Regions from separate parts of the Kitasatospora sp. NPDC087271 genome, predicted to be linked through region 1. Evidence: riboswitches for the same ligand, from Rfam matches in the RefSeq annotation. Region 1 holds a riboswitch; the other holds the start of a gene.
The links. Region 1 has a riboswitch for cyclic di-AMP ahead of ACIO9K_RS10030 (transglycosylase family protein). Riboswitches for the same ligand answer to the same signal wherever they lie in the genome.
Positions count from the first base shown of each region.

Region 2: linked by a shared signal. The riboswitch ahead of ACIO9K_RS25585 (NlpC/P60 family protein) and the one ahead of ACIO9K_RS10030 (transglycosylase family protein) in region 1 are both predicted to bind cyclic di-AMP.

Region 1 covers NZ_JBIUYQ010000004.1:272,216-279,233, forward strand. Annotated here, with positions in the region: gene mfd (transcription-repair coupling factor) at 1-372, shown strand, start outside; gene ACIO9K_RS10015 (MazG family protein) at 444-1,472, shown strand; gene ACIO9K_RS10020 (SDR family NAD(P)-dependent oxidoreductase) at 1,490-1,915, opposite strand; gene ACIO9K_RS10025 (cytochrome P450) at 2,191-3,486, shown strand; cyclic di-AMP (ydaO/yuaA leader) riboswitch at 3,697-3,864, shown strand; gene ACIO9K_RS10030 (transglycosylase family protein) at 3,870-4,787, shown strand; gene eno (phosphopyruvate hydratase) at 5,055-6,341, shown strand; gene ACIO9K_RS10040 (septum formation initiator family protein) at 6,548-7,018, shown strand, end outside.
Region 2 covers NZ_JBIUYQ010000016.1:175,212-182,229, reverse strand. Annotated here, with positions in the region: gene ACIO9K_RS25595 (NYN domain-containing protein) at 1-68, shown strand, start outside; gene ACIO9K_RS25590 (NlpC/P60 family protein) at 269-1,303, shown strand; cyclic di-AMP (ydaO/yuaA leader) riboswitch at 1,641-1,790, shown strand; gene ACIO9K_RS25585 (NlpC/P60 family protein) at 1,801-2,946, shown strand; gene ACIO9K_RS25580 (NlpC/P60 family protein) at 3,174-4,220, shown strand; gene ACIO9K_RS25575 (hypothetical protein) at 4,409-5,440, shown strand; gene ACIO9K_RS25570 (glycosyltransferase 87 family protein) at 5,454-6,893, opposite strand.

The DNA.
Region 1 (7,018 bases):
AACTCGGAGGCGGACATCCAGCAGGTCCGGGACGAGCTCGTCGACCGCTACGGCAAGCTGCCCGAGCCGGTGGAGAACCTGCTGCTGGTCGCGGCGCTGCGGCTGTACGCCCGGCGGTGCGGCATCGCGGACATCACCCTCCAGGGGGCCAACGTCCGGTTCGGGCCGGTGGAGCTGCGGGAGTCCCAGCAGCTGCGGCTGAACCGGCTCTACCCGCGCAGCCAGGTCAAGGCGGCCGCCCAGCAGCTGCTGGTGCCGCGGCCGAGCACCGGGCGGATCGGCGGCAAGCCGCTGGTCGGGCGGGAACTGCTGGGCTGGTGCAGCGAGTTCCTGTCGGCGATGTTCGACGACCTGGCGGGGTCGAAGAAGTAGGACCCCGGCGGGAGGGGCGGGTCCCGTCGGGCCCGTCCCCGCCCCGGGCGGGCGGCGGGTAGGTTCGGGGTGTGACGACGAATGTTCCGGACGCGAAGCTGATCCTGTTGACGACCACCCACCGGGTGGCCCCCGGGTTGCTGGCGTGGCCGGCGTGGGAGGCGCTGCGGTCGGCGGGGCGGGTGCTGGCGGGGGACGCGGGGCATCCGCAGGTGGCGGCGGTGCGGCAGGCCGGGGTGGAGGTCGAGGTCGTGGCGGCGGGATCGGCACCGGCGCTGGCGCGGCTGCTGACCGGACAGCCGGGCGGGGCTGGGCCGACGGTGTGGCTGGGCAGCCCGGACGGGGATCCGGGGCTGACGGACGCGCTGGCGCGGCTGGCGGTGGAGCACGCCGGTGAGGTGCCGGAGATCGAGGTGCTGCCGGGGTCGTACGACCTGCCGGGGGCGCGGCTGCTGGACCTGGTGTCGGTGATGGACCGGCTGCGCTCGCCGGGCGGTTGCCCGTGGGACGCCGAGCAGACGCACGAGAGCCTGGTGAAGTACCTGGTCGAGGAGGCGTACGAGCTGGTCGAGGCGATCGAGGAGGGGGACCGGGAGACGCTGCGCGAGGAGTTGGGCGACGTGCTGCTCCAGGTGTTCTTCCACTCCCGGATCGCCGAGGAGCACCCGGCGGAGGCGTTCTCGATCGACGACGTGGCCGGTGACATCGTCGAGAAGCTGATGTACCGGCACCCGCACGTGTTCGGGGACGTCGAGGCGGAGGGCGCCGCCGAGGTGGAGGCGAACTGGGAGCAGCTGAAGGCGGCCGAGAAGGCGGACCGGGAGTCGGTGCTGGACGGCGTGCCGGCCGGGCTGCCGTCGCTGGCGTACGCGGCGAAGCTGGTGTCGCGGGTGCGCCGGGCGGGCTTCGCGGGCGTGCCGGACGAGCCGTACGCGCTGCCGGCGGAGCTGACGGCGCAGTCGGCGGGCCGGCTGCTGCTGGCGGTGGCGCAGCGGGCGCACGACGCCGGGGTGGACGTGGACGCGGCGCTGCGCTCGGCCGCGCGCGGTTACCGGGACGCGGTGCGCGCGGCCGAGGGCCTCGGGCCGGTCGGCGGGTAGCGGGCCCGGGCAGGGCCTCAGGCGGCCGTGGCGGTGTTCTCGATCGGCCGCCGCTGCCGGGGGACGACTTCGCCGATGGCCTCGCCGACGAGGGCGAGGAGTTCGGCGAGGCGTTCGAGGTCGAGGCGGGCGGGCAGTTCGGCGAGCGAGACGATCCGCTCGCCGTCGGGGCCGGCGACGCAGAACAGGTCGATGGGGCCGAGGTGCTTCTCGGCGGTGTCGACGAGGGCGGCGACGTCGCTGGGGCGGCGGATGTCGCCGCCGACGCCGACGACGGGGCAGCCCGGCCGGTCGAGTTCGGTGGCGAGGTCCTCGGCGACGCCCGCACGTTGGTCGGCGATCAGCACTCCGGCGGCGCCGGCGGCGGCGAACCGGCGGGCGAGCTCGGCTCCCGATCCGCCGTCGAGTACCGCGATGACGACGACTGCCCCGCTGACCCGCATGGTCTGCTCCTCCCTGTGGGCGACACCGCACCGGCGCCCACGATTTCTGCGGAGGATCGTAGGCAGGTCCTGACCCTCCGCAACAGGGATTACCCCTCAGGTGACCAGGGTCACGCCCGCCACCCGGCCAAGAGCTGTCCAAGAGCTGTCCACGGACCGTCCACGGGGCGTCCACGGAGCGTTGACGGGCCGTCCGCCGGGTGTCGACGATCCGGCCCCGCCGGTCGCGTCCGCCGGAGGCGGTGCGGCCCCGACCCACCGGATACGGTCGACGCATGCCAGTGCAGCCCGATCCCGCCGCCCCGCAGCTCTTCACCTGGGAGTTCGCCACCGATCCGTACCCCGCCTACGCCTGGTTGCGCGAGCACGCCCCGGTTCACCGCACGACGCTGCCGAGCGGGGTGGAGGCCTGGCTGGTGACCCGCTACGCGGACGCGCGGCAGGCGCTGGCGGACGGCCGGCTGTCGAAGAACCCGGCGCACCACAGCGAGCAGGCGCACCGCACCGGGCGGGTGGGAATTCCGGGGGAGCGCCAGGCGGACTTGATGACGCATCTGCTGAACATCGACCCGCCGGACCACACCCGGCTGCGCCGGCTGGTGTCGAAGGCGTTCACGCCGCGCCGGGTGGCGGAGTTCGAGCCGCGGGTGCAGCAGCTCACGGACCGGCTGATCGACGGCTTCGCGCAGCGCGGTTCGGCGGACCTGATCCACGAGTTCGCGTTCCCGCTCCCCATCTACGCGATCTGCGACCTGCTGGGCGTGCCGGCCGAGGACCAGGACGACTTCCGGGACTGGGCCGGGATGATGATCCGGCACGGCGGCGGCCAACGCGGAGGCGTGGGGCGGGCGGTGAAGCGGATGCGGGCGTACCTGCTGGAGCTGATCCACCGCAAGCGGGCGGATCCGGGTGATGACTTGATCTCGGGCCTGATCCGGGCGAGCGACCACGGCGAGCACCTGAACGAGAACGAGGCCGCCGCGATGGCGTTCATCCTCCTGTTCGCGGGGTTCGAGACGACCGTCAACCTGATCGGCAACGGCACGTACGCGCTGCTGCGCAACCCGGAGCAGCGCAGGCTGCTGCAGGAGTCGGTGGTGCGCGGCGAGACGGCGCTGCTGGAGACCGGGATCGAGGAACTCCTGCGCTACGACGGGCCGGTGGAGATGGCGACGTGGCGTTTCGCGACGCGGCCGCTGTCGATCGGCGGGGTGGACATCCCGGTGGGCGATCCGGTGCTGGTGGTGCTGGCCGCGGCGGATCGCGATCCGGCCAGGTTCGCGGACGAGAACACCCTGGACCTGGCCCGCACGGACAATCCGCACCTGGGTTTCGGCCACGGGATCCACTACTGCATCGGCGCCCCGCTGGCCCGCCTGGAGGGGCGGAGCGCACTGGCCACGCTGCTTTCCCGGCTGCCGGACCTGCGGCTCGCGGAAAACCCGGAGAACCTGCGCTGGAGGGGCGGCCTGATCATGCGCGGCCTGCGGGAACTCCCGGTCGAATTCACTCCGGAGACCCGCTCTCCGCACGCGCCGCCGGTCACGCCGACCGCCGCCCCGACACGCTGACGGCATGTCTCCGGCGGCCCGTGGAGCCAGGTCTGAACCCGCATTAATCCGGACATACCGCCGCCGTTGGTAGGCGATTGACCACGCGCCGTAATTTGTGTGTGATATCGGTGATATGAGCTTGTTATTGGTCTGATGATCTGTCTACTCTCCCTGGAGTTCGCAGCTGCGGACCTCGTGCGCGGAACGCCGAATCCTGCCCGCCGCGTCACGGGAAACCGACCAGACCCTGGGCAGGGGCGGGGGAACCAGGTTTGTTGCCGTTCCCCGACGGCTTGGGGTGAAGCCGCCCGAGCGGAATCGTTTCCGCTTTCGGCGGCCGGGCCACCTCCCGGTCCGAACCCGACAGCTCACCTCGCAGGCGTGCGGAGAGGGACCTCTTCATGCTGTTCGTTGGAACCGGCCGCCACCGCCGTCGCACCCAGACCGAGAAGGCCATCGCCGTCGCCGGTGTGGCCGGCGTCGGACTCGCGATGCCGCTCCTCACCGCCACCGGCGCCTCCGCCGCCCCGGCCTCCACCTGGGACGCCGTCGCCCAGTGCGAGAGCGGCGGCAACTGGAGCATCAACACCGGCAACGGCTTCTCCGGCGGCCTGCAGTTCACGCCCAGCACCTGGAAGGCGTACGGCGGCACCTCCTACGCCCCGCAGGCCAACCAGGCCAGCAAGGCGCAGCAGATCTCGGTCGCCGAGAAGGTGCTGGCCTCGCAGGGCCCGGGCGCCTGGCCGGTCTGCTCCCAGAAGGCCGGCCTGAGCAAGGGCGGCGCCCCGGCCTCCGTGGACACCTCCACGGACGCCAAGCCCGCCAAGCAGTCCGCCGCCAAGCCGACCCAGCAGGCGCAGGCCCCGAAGCCCGCCCAGCAGCCGGTCAAGCAGGCCGCCCCGAAGCCGGCCGCCCAGCAGCCCGTCCAGCAGGCCCCGCAGCAGACGCAGCCGCAGACCCAGGGCTTCTCCGGCAAGGCCGGCTGGGATGCCGACGCGAAGGTGTACTGGTACCAGAACAACGGCGCCTGGTACTGGACCAGCCACCAGAGCGTCTACCAGCAGTACGCGGGCCAGCCCGCCGCCCAGCCGCAGTACGCGCCCCGCGCCGCGCAGCCCGCGCAGTCCGCCCCGGCCGCGCAGCCCGCCGCCGCGCAGGGCGGTCACGACTACACCGTCCGGGCCGGCGACACGCTGTCGACGATCGCCGCCGCCCAGGGCGTGTCCGGCGGCTGGCAGTCGGTGTACGACGGCAACCGCGGCACCGTCGGCGGCAACCCCAACCTGATCATGCCCGGCCAGGTGCTGCACCTCGGCTGAGCGGCCCGGGCCCTGAACGGCCCGCGCCCTGCGGGCGAAGGGGGACGGGACCCGTCCCCCTTCGCCCGCATTCCCCCGTATTCGCCCGCTTCGATCGGGCAAGCAGGTGAACTACCGGTGGGTAGCCGGGCCACACGCTGAGACGGGACCGAGGCCAGCGCGGCCCCGGGGGCCGGGGCGGTTAGGCTCTGGTCGTAACGACTCCGCAATCGTCCCGCCGGCAGCACCCAACGTCAGCCGGACCCTGCTTCCGCAAGGAGATGCCTCGTGCCGTCCATCGATGTCGTCGTAGCCCGTGAGATCCTCGACTCGCGTGGCAACCCCACGGTCGAGGTCGAGGTCGGCCTCGACGACGGCAGCACCGGCCGTGCCGCTGTCCCGTCGGGTGCCTCCACCGGCGCCTTCGAGGCGCTCGAGCTGCGCGACGGTGACAAGAACCGCTACTTCGGCAAGGGCGTGGAGAAGGCCGTCCTGGCCGTCATCGAGCAGATCGGCCCGGAGCTGGTCGGCTACGACGCCACCGAGCAGCGCCTGATCGACCAGGCCATGCTCGACCTGGACGCCACCCCGGACAAGTCCTCGCTCGGCGCCAACGCGATCCTGGGCGTCTCGCTGGCCGTGGCGCACGCCGCCTCCGAGGCCAGCGACCTGCCGCTGTTCCGCTACCTGGGCGGCCCGAACGCGCACGTGCTGCCCGTTCCGATGATGAACATCCTCAACGGCGGTTCGCACGCGGACTCCAACGTCGACATCCAGGAGTTCATGATCGCCCCGATCGGCGCGGAGTCCTTCTCCGAGGCCGTCCGCTGGGGCGTCGAGGTCTACCACACCCTCAAGGGCGTGCTGAAGGAGCGCGGCCTGTCCACCGGCCTCGGCGACGAGGGCGGCTTCGCGCCGAACCTGGACAGCAACCGCGAGGCCCTGGACCTCATCACCGAGGCCATCCAGAAGGCCGGCTACGTGCCCGGCCGTGACATCGCGCTCGCCCTGGACGTCGCCGCGTCCGAGTTCTACGAGGACGGCGCCTACCAGTTCGAGGGCAAGGCCATCTCCGCCGTCGAGCTCATCGAGTACTACGCCGAGCTGGTCGACGCCTACCCGCTGGTCTCCATCGAGGACCCGCTGGACGAGTCGGACTGGGACGGCTGGAAGGCCATGACCGTCAAGCTGGGCGACAAGGTCCAGCTGGTCGGCGACGACCTGTTCGTCACCAACCCGGCCCGCCTGGCCAGGGGCATCGAGACCGGCACCGCCAACGCGCTGCTGGTGAAGGTGAACCAGATCGGCTCGCTGACCGAGACCCTGGACGCCGTCGAGCTGGCCCAGCGCAACGGCTACCGCTGCATGATGTCGCACCGCTCCGGCGAGACCGAGGACGTCACCATCGCCGACCTGGCCGTCGCCACCAACTGCGGCCAGATCAAGACCGGTGCCCCGGCCCGCTCCGAGCGCGTCGCCAAGTACAACCAGCTGCTGCGCATCGAGGAGATCCTCGACGACGCCGCCGAGTACGCCGGCCGCGGCGCCTTCCCGCGCTTCCGCTCCGCGGAATAGCAAGCACAGCCGCTTCGCGGAATAGCGAGCACAGCCGCTCCGCGGAGCAGCGAGCACAGCCGCTCCTCGGAGCGGCGAGCACGGTCGCTCCGCCGACCGGTGAGCACGCCTGACCGGTGCCCCGCCGTTCACCCCGTAGGGTGGACGGCGGGGCACCGTCGCGACCAGGAGGGGAACGGGAGATGGCAGGCTGGAGGATCCCGGGCTTGGCGGCCCGGCCTCGCTTCACGAGCCGGGCGACCGTCCTCGTCCTGGTGCTCTGCTCGCTGGTGGCGATCCTCGCCTACCCGACGCGGCAGTTCATCTCCCAGCGCGCCGAGATCTCCGCCCAGCAGGCGAAGGCCGACCGCTCCCGCCAGCAGGTCGAGCAGCTGCGCCGGGAGAAGGCCCGCTGGCAGGACCCCGAGTACGTCAAGGCGCAGGCCCGTGCCCGGCTGCACTACGCGATGCCGGGGGAGACCCCGTACATCGCGGTGGATCCGGCCGGTCCGGCCGCCGCCCGGCCCTCGGCGTCCGCCTCCGGTGTCGCTGCCGGCGCCGCCCCGGCCGCCTCCGACGGCGCGCCAGGCGGCTCGGCGCGGGCCGCCAAGCCCTGGTACGCCAGCATCTGGGACTCGGTCGACGCCGCCGACACCACCGACGCCGCCGCCCCGGCCCCCGCCTCCCCCCGTCCGCTC
Region 2 (7,018 bases), on a different contig from region 1:
GCGTGCGGAAGGCCGGCGCGCGCCCCGTGGCTTCCGTTCTGCTGCTGAACCGGCTGGCGCGGCCCTGAGGGCTGCCGCGGCGGGATGACGCCTGGTCAGCGCCCGGTTTGCGGTGGTGTGCACATCCAGTGAAGCCTGCGGGGGAAGTGGAGTTCACGCCTTCGGGGGAGTGGCAAAACCCGTGGATCTTCCCTAGGGTGTGGCGTCAAACCTATTTTCCGGATTCTCACCTGATCGGGTGAGGCCGATGGAAGAAGGAGCAATTCCCTTGGCCTCCCACCGCCGTCCCAAGCAGCCGAGCCGCGCCCGGGTCTCCGTGCTCACCGCTGCCGCGGCGACCGCGGTCGCCCTCTCCGCGCAGGTCGCCGCGCACGCCGCGCCCCAGCCGAGCAAGAGCGACGTCAAGGCGCAGATCGACCAGCTCCAGCAGGACCAGGAGCAGGCGGCGGAGAAGTACAACGGCGCCAAGGAGCGGGCCGACCAGCTCCGCAAGCAGTCCGACCAGCTGCAGGACAAGGTGGCCCGCAGCCAGGACGAGATGACCCAGCTGCAGACCGGCCTGGCCGGCGTGGCGGGCGAGCAGTACCGCACCGGCGGCATCGACCCGTCCGTCCAGCTGATGCTCTCCTCGGACCCGTCGGGCTACCTGGAGAAGGCGTCCAGCGCCCAGCAGGCAAGCGCCAGCGAGTCCGAGGCGCTCAAGGGCCTGCTGGACCAGCAGCGTCGGCTGGACCAGGAGAAGTCCGAGGCCGCCGCCGTCCTGGCCTCGCTCGACTCCACCACCAAGGACCTGAACCAGGCCAAGACGGACGTCAACCAGAAGCTGAAGGCCGCGCAGGACCTGCTGAACTCGCTCAGCGCCTCCGACCGCGCCGCGCTGCGGGCCCAGCAGCAGCAGGACGACCGCGCCTCGCGCGGCAGCGACCGTGCCGACCTCGGCAGCCTCCCGCAGGCCGGCGGCTACGCGGGCGTGGCCGTCGCCAAGGCGATGAGCAAGCAGGGCTCGCCGTACGTGTGGGGCGCCACCGGCTCGACCACCTTCGACTGCTCGGGCCTGATGGTCTGGGCGTACGGCCAGGCCGGCGTCTCGCTGCCGCGCACCTCGCAGGAGCAGGGCAACGTCGGCACCAGGGTCTCGCTGGACCAGGCCCAGCCGGGCGACCTGGTCATCTACGGCCCCGACCGGCACCACGTCGGGATGTACATCGGCAACGGCATGGTGGTGCACGCGCCGCACACCGGTGACGTGGTGAAGGTGATGAAGGTCGACGCGATGCAGATCAACACGATCCGCCGGGTCTGACGTCCCGACACGCCCGAAGGGCCCGTCCGGGCCTGTGATCCACGCCACCCTCGGACCGGGGGTGGCGTTCGGGTTTTGTCCGCAGCATGACTCCCCGATGAAGAGTGATCAGCTTTATGTACGGCGGTGATCACTATGTGTCATATTCACAAAAGAACTTTGGTCTTCTTCCGTCTTTTTTCTGACAAGGATTTGAACGGATCACGGTTCAGTTACTAGGGTCGTGCCCCGAACCACCGCACTCCCGATCACCCAGCCAGGGTGGCGGCGGTGGTTTCCGTCGAGTTCGTGACGCAGCGGGGCGGGCCCAGTGCCTGCCCGACGGGGAGCCCAGCAGTCGGGGGTGCTGTCGAACGGAGCCGGGGAACCACGTTCCTCCGGGGTGAATCGGCGCCAGGTCGGCCGGTGGAACGGCCGTGAGGCGTCGTAGGGCACGCTTCCGGCCCGAACCCGTCAGCTCACCCGGTAGACGGCGTAGGAAGAAGGAGTCCGCCTTCGTGGCGTCCCATCGTCGTCCCAAGCCCGCCAGTCGCACCCGGGTCTCGATCCTGACCGGCTTCGCCGCGGCGGCCGTCGCGCTGTCCGCGCAGTCCGGCGCCCACGCCGACCCGCAGCCGACCAAGGACCAGGTCAAGGAGCAGGTCGACCAGCTCAACGAGCAGGCCGAGGTCGCGACCGAGAAGCTCAACGCCGCCCAGGAGAAGCAGCAGCAGCTGCAGAAGCAGGTCACCGACCTGCAGGACCAGGTGGCGCGGCAGCAGGGACAGGTGACCGACCTCCAGGGCGGCCTGGCCGAGATCGCCGGCGAGCAGTACCGCAACGGCGGCATATCCCAGACCGTCCAGCTGATGTTCTCCGCCAGCCCGGACACCTTCCTGAGCCAGGCCGACACGCTGAACCAGGCCGGCGGCACCCAGAAGGGCCAGCTCAAGCAGCTCCAGGACGAGCAGCGCAAGCTCGACCAGGTGCGCTCCGAGGCCCAGGGCAAGCTCGCCGAGATGGAGACCACCACCCAGCAGCTGAAGAGCGCCAAGGACGAGGTCCAGGGCAAGCTCAAGGCCGCGCAGGACCTCTTCAACACCCTGTCCGAGCAGGAGCGCCAGGCGATCCGCGCGGCCGAGGAGAAGGCCGCCGCCGAGGCCAAGGCGAAGGCCGACGCCGCGGCGAAGGCCGCCCAGCAGCAGGCGGCGGCCCAGCAGGCCGCCGACCGCTCCTCCCGCGACAACAGCCGCACCGACCTGAGCGCGTCGCAGGCCCCCGCCGCGCCGGTCACCAAGCCGAGCGCCGGCAGCTCGCGCGGCGCCGCGGCGCTGTCCATCGCCGCCTCCAAGATCGGCAGCCCGTACGTCTACGGCGCCTCCGGCCCCGGCTCCTTCGACTGCTCGGGCCTGATGGTCTGGGCGTTCAACCAGGTCGACGTCTCGCTGCCGCGCACCTCGCAGGAGCAGGCCCACGCCGGTACCCGGATCGGCACCGACCTCTCCCAGGCCCAGCCCGGCGACCTGCTGATCTTCTACGGGGACGCCCACCACGTCGGCATCTACGCGGGCAACGGCCAGGTGCTGCACGCGCCCAAGCCGGGCGCGTCGGTCCGCTACGAGGCCGTCGGCAACATGCCGCTGACCTCCATCGTGCGGGTCTGATCCCCGCTCAGGCCCTCCCAGGCCCGGCCTTCCACCACGGAAGGCCGGGCCTGCGGCTTTTCCGGCGTCTCGGACTGATGTCCGATTGCGGGTCAAATATTCGGGTTGGCAGGGGTTTGGACTCGGTTGCCCGGACTCGCTAACGTCTGCCACCGGACTCCGCTTCCAGGGCCGCCCGCGTTGGGGCGGCGGCGGGGCCCCACCGCCGGATCGGAGCCGCTGCCGCCATGCCCGTGCACCGTCGTTCCCAACTGCTCGCCCGTGCGCTGGTGCTGACCGCGGCCGCCGCCACCGCCCTGGGTGTGACGACGGGCGGCAGTGCCCAGGCCGCCCCCGCCGCGCCGGACACGCCCACCCGCAAGGACGTCAAGGCGCAGGTGGAGCAGCTCTACGGCGAGGCCGAGCAGGCGTCCGAGAAGTACAACGCCGCCCAGGAGGCGCAGCAGCGGCTCCAGGGCGAGACGACCGTCCTCCAGGGCGAGATCGCCGTCGCCCAGGACCAGCTCAACCAGCTGCGCGGCGACCTCGCCACCGTGGCCGGCGCCGAGTACCGCGGCGGCGGCATGGCCCAGACCGTCCAGCTGATGCTCTCCACAGACCCGGAGGGCTACCTGTCCCGGGCCCGCACCCTCGACCAGGCCGCCGAGCGGCAGCAGGAGACCCTGCACGAACTGGCCACCCGCCAGCGCCGGCTCGACCAGCGCCGCACCGAGACCGCCGGCAAGCTCGCCGAACTCGACCAGGTCCGTCGCTCGCTCGCCGACAGCAAGCAGCAGATCCAGCAGCGGCTCACCCAGGCCCAGCGGCTGCTCAACAGCCTGGGCGTCGCCGAGCGGGCCCGGATGGCCGCCCAGGACGCCCGGGAGGCCGAGCAGCGCGCCACCCGGGGCACCGACCGGCTGGACCTCGGCACGGCCCCGCCCGCCTCCGAGCGCGGGGCGGCCGCGCTGGCGGCCGCGGTGCGGATGATCGGCTCGCCCTACCTCTACGGATCCACCGGGCCCCGCGCCTTCGACTGCTCCGGTCTGATGTACTACAGCTGGCGGCAGGCCGGAGTGACCCTGCCGCGCACCTCGCAGGCCCAGGCGTACGCCGGGCAGCGGGTCAGCCTCTCCGAAGCGCGGCCGGGAGACCTGGTGATCTTCTACCGGGACATGCACCACGTCGGGATGTACGCCGGCGGCGGGGTGATCGTGCACGCCCCCTACCCGGGCGCCAAGGTCCGCTACGAGAGCGTCAACGCGATGCCGGTCGCGGGGGTGGTCCGGCTCTGAGCCCGGCACCGTCCGACCCCGACGCCCCCCACCCGATAGACGGCGCCCGCCGGACGCTGTCCCGGCGCGGTGCGCTGCTGCTCGCGGCCGGCGGGCTGGCCCAGCTGTCGCTGCCGCCGGCGGCCCCGGCGGCCCCCTCCGCGGCCGGGCGGGCGTCGGACCGGTGGGCGTCGGACCGGCGGGCCGAGGTGGCCGCGCTGCTGGACGCGCGGGCCCGGGCGCTTCCCTCCTGGTCCGGACCGGCGGCGATCGAGGCCGGCTACCGCAACCTGGTGCTCGGCGCGGACGCCGGACCGGAGAGGCTCACGGCCGCCGCCGACCTGGCGGTCCGGATCACCGGGTACGACGACTACCCGGTGGTGTACCCGCGCCGGATCGACCTGGTCCTGGTCGGCGGCGGCTGGCGGGTCGACCGGGAGGAGAGCGCGAGCGGGCCCCCGGCGCTCTGGGACCTCGGCTCCGCCCGGTCCGCAGCGGGCGCGCACTGCCTGGTGCTCGGACTGGCCGACGGGCCCGACCCGGCCGGTCTGGTCGCGGTGGCCGACCGGGCCGCACCCGCCGTGAGCGAGGTCTGGGGCACCGGCTGGGCGGGCCGCCTGCTGCTCGAAGTACCCGCCACCGCGGAGCAGTTCGCCCGGCTGCTGGAGGTCGACCCGGCGGGCTGGGCGGGCATGGCGGCGGTCACCTCGGCCGCCCCCGGCGCGCCCTGGCACACCCCCGCCGACCGGGTGCTGGTCAACCCCGGCACGTTCGGGCGGCTCAGCGACTTCGGCCGGCAGGTGGTCGTCACCCACGAGGCCACCCACGTCGCGACCAGGGCCGACACCCGGGCCTGGACACCGCTCTGGCTCTCCGAGGGCGTCGCCGACTGGACCGCCTACCGGGGCTCCGGCCGGCGCCCGCAGCAGATCGCCCCCGAGCTGGCCCGGGACGTCGCCGCCGGCCGGCTGCCCACCGCGCTGCCCGCCGACCGGGACTTCACCGCGGGGGCCGACGGCATCGCCCAGGCGTACGAGCAGGCCTGGCTCGCCTGCGAGCTGATCGCCCGGCGCTACGGGCCCGAGCGGCTCGTGGCGTTCTACCGGGCGGTCGGCGCGGCCGACGGGCAGGGGGAGGACCGGGACCGCCGGCTGGACCGGCTGCTCCGGGCCGGACCGGGCGTCGGCCTGGCCGAGTTCACCCGGCTCTGGCTGGACGAGGTGGCCGCGCTGCGCGATTGAAGGCGCGCGTCGTTCAGCGCCGCTGCCTGGCCGGGGTGCCGGGCCGCTGCCTGGCCGGGGTGCCGGGCCGGTCGATGCCGTCCAGCAGGTCCTGCTCGTAGGCGATGCCGGGGCGCACCGGGTAGGCGCCGGCGGGCACCGGCTCGGGCTTGGCCAGCACCACCGTCGCCGGGAGCTGTGCCGGGCCGCGGGTGGCGCGCCAGAGCCGGACGCAGGAGAGCACGGTGGCGGCCAGCAGCAGCAGGTTGCGCAGGCTGAGCACGGTGACGCCCCAGGGCTCGCTGGCGAGGATCCGGCTGAACATCAGCGGGAACTCGGCCAGCGTCAGCGGGCAGGCGAGCAGGATCAGCAGGGCCACCGGCCGCTGGCTGCTGCCGCGCACGGTCAGGCAGACGGCGGCGACGCCGATCAGCCAGACCAGGTACTGCGGGCTGATCACCCGGCTGGTGACGGTGAAGATGAGCAGCGCGCTGAGCGCCGCGTCGTACATGGTGGTCGCGTTGCGGCGCTTGGCGGTGAAGCGCCAGAGCAGCAGCCAGGCGAAGCCCAGCACGGTGCCGGCCATCATCACCTTGCTGATCACGGGGACCCACGGCCCGAGCATCTCCGGGGAGCCGTAGTTCATGGTGACCCTGCCGTCCCAGGCGTCCGCGAGCCGGGCGAAGTGCAGTGGCAGCGCGCCGAGCGACTCCACCTCGATGCCGCGTTCCTTCTGGAAGGCGAGGAAGCCGAAGGCGCCGTTCATCCCGGCCGCGAGCAGGAAGCCCACCGAGACGGCGGTGGCCGCGGCCAGCGTCCAGGCGCGGCGGGTGCGGCGGCCGGAGGGGGTGCCGATCAGGGCGAGCAGCGGCCAGATCTTGATGATCCCGCCCAGGCCGAGCAGCATCCCGCCGATCGCCGGGCGGCGGATCAGCGCCAGCAGGCCGGCCAGGGCGATCGCGGTGACGATGATGTCCAGCCGGTTGTAGACCATCGGGCCGAGCAGCGGCACGGCCACCACCCACATCCAGGCGCCGGTCAGTGCCCGGCCCCGGCGCAGTCCGGTGCGGACCAGCAGGGCGGTGGCGGCGACGTCGGCGATCCCGCAGATCACCCAGAAGGAGACCAGGTACGACCAGGGCAGCAGGCCGGGCAGCAGGATCACCAGGGCCGCGCCGGGCGGGTACTGCCAGGTCACGTCGTCGAACGGGAAGGTGCCGGTCTGCAGGACGCCGTACCAGGCGTGGTAGATCATCCAGACGTCGGCGGTGATGTCCCCGCCGAGCCCCTTGACCACGCCGGTCATCAGCAGCACCAGCACCGTCCGGGTGGCCACCCAGGTGGCACCGAGTGCGGCGAGCGCCCCGAACGGGCGGCCGGGGGCACGGGCCGGCTCCTGCCGGGCGGCCGGCGTCGGGCCGGGGCCGGCGGCGCCGCTGGGTGTACCGGACTCGGTGGCCGGGGCCAACTCCACTGCGCTCCCTCGTTCGTCTCGGACGTCCCACCGGAGGCGCCGCGCGACGGACGCCCGGGCGGTCGGAGGGGCGGGCGCGGCACGCTTGGCCGGGCCGCCACCGGCCGCCTAGGTACTAGGACTGA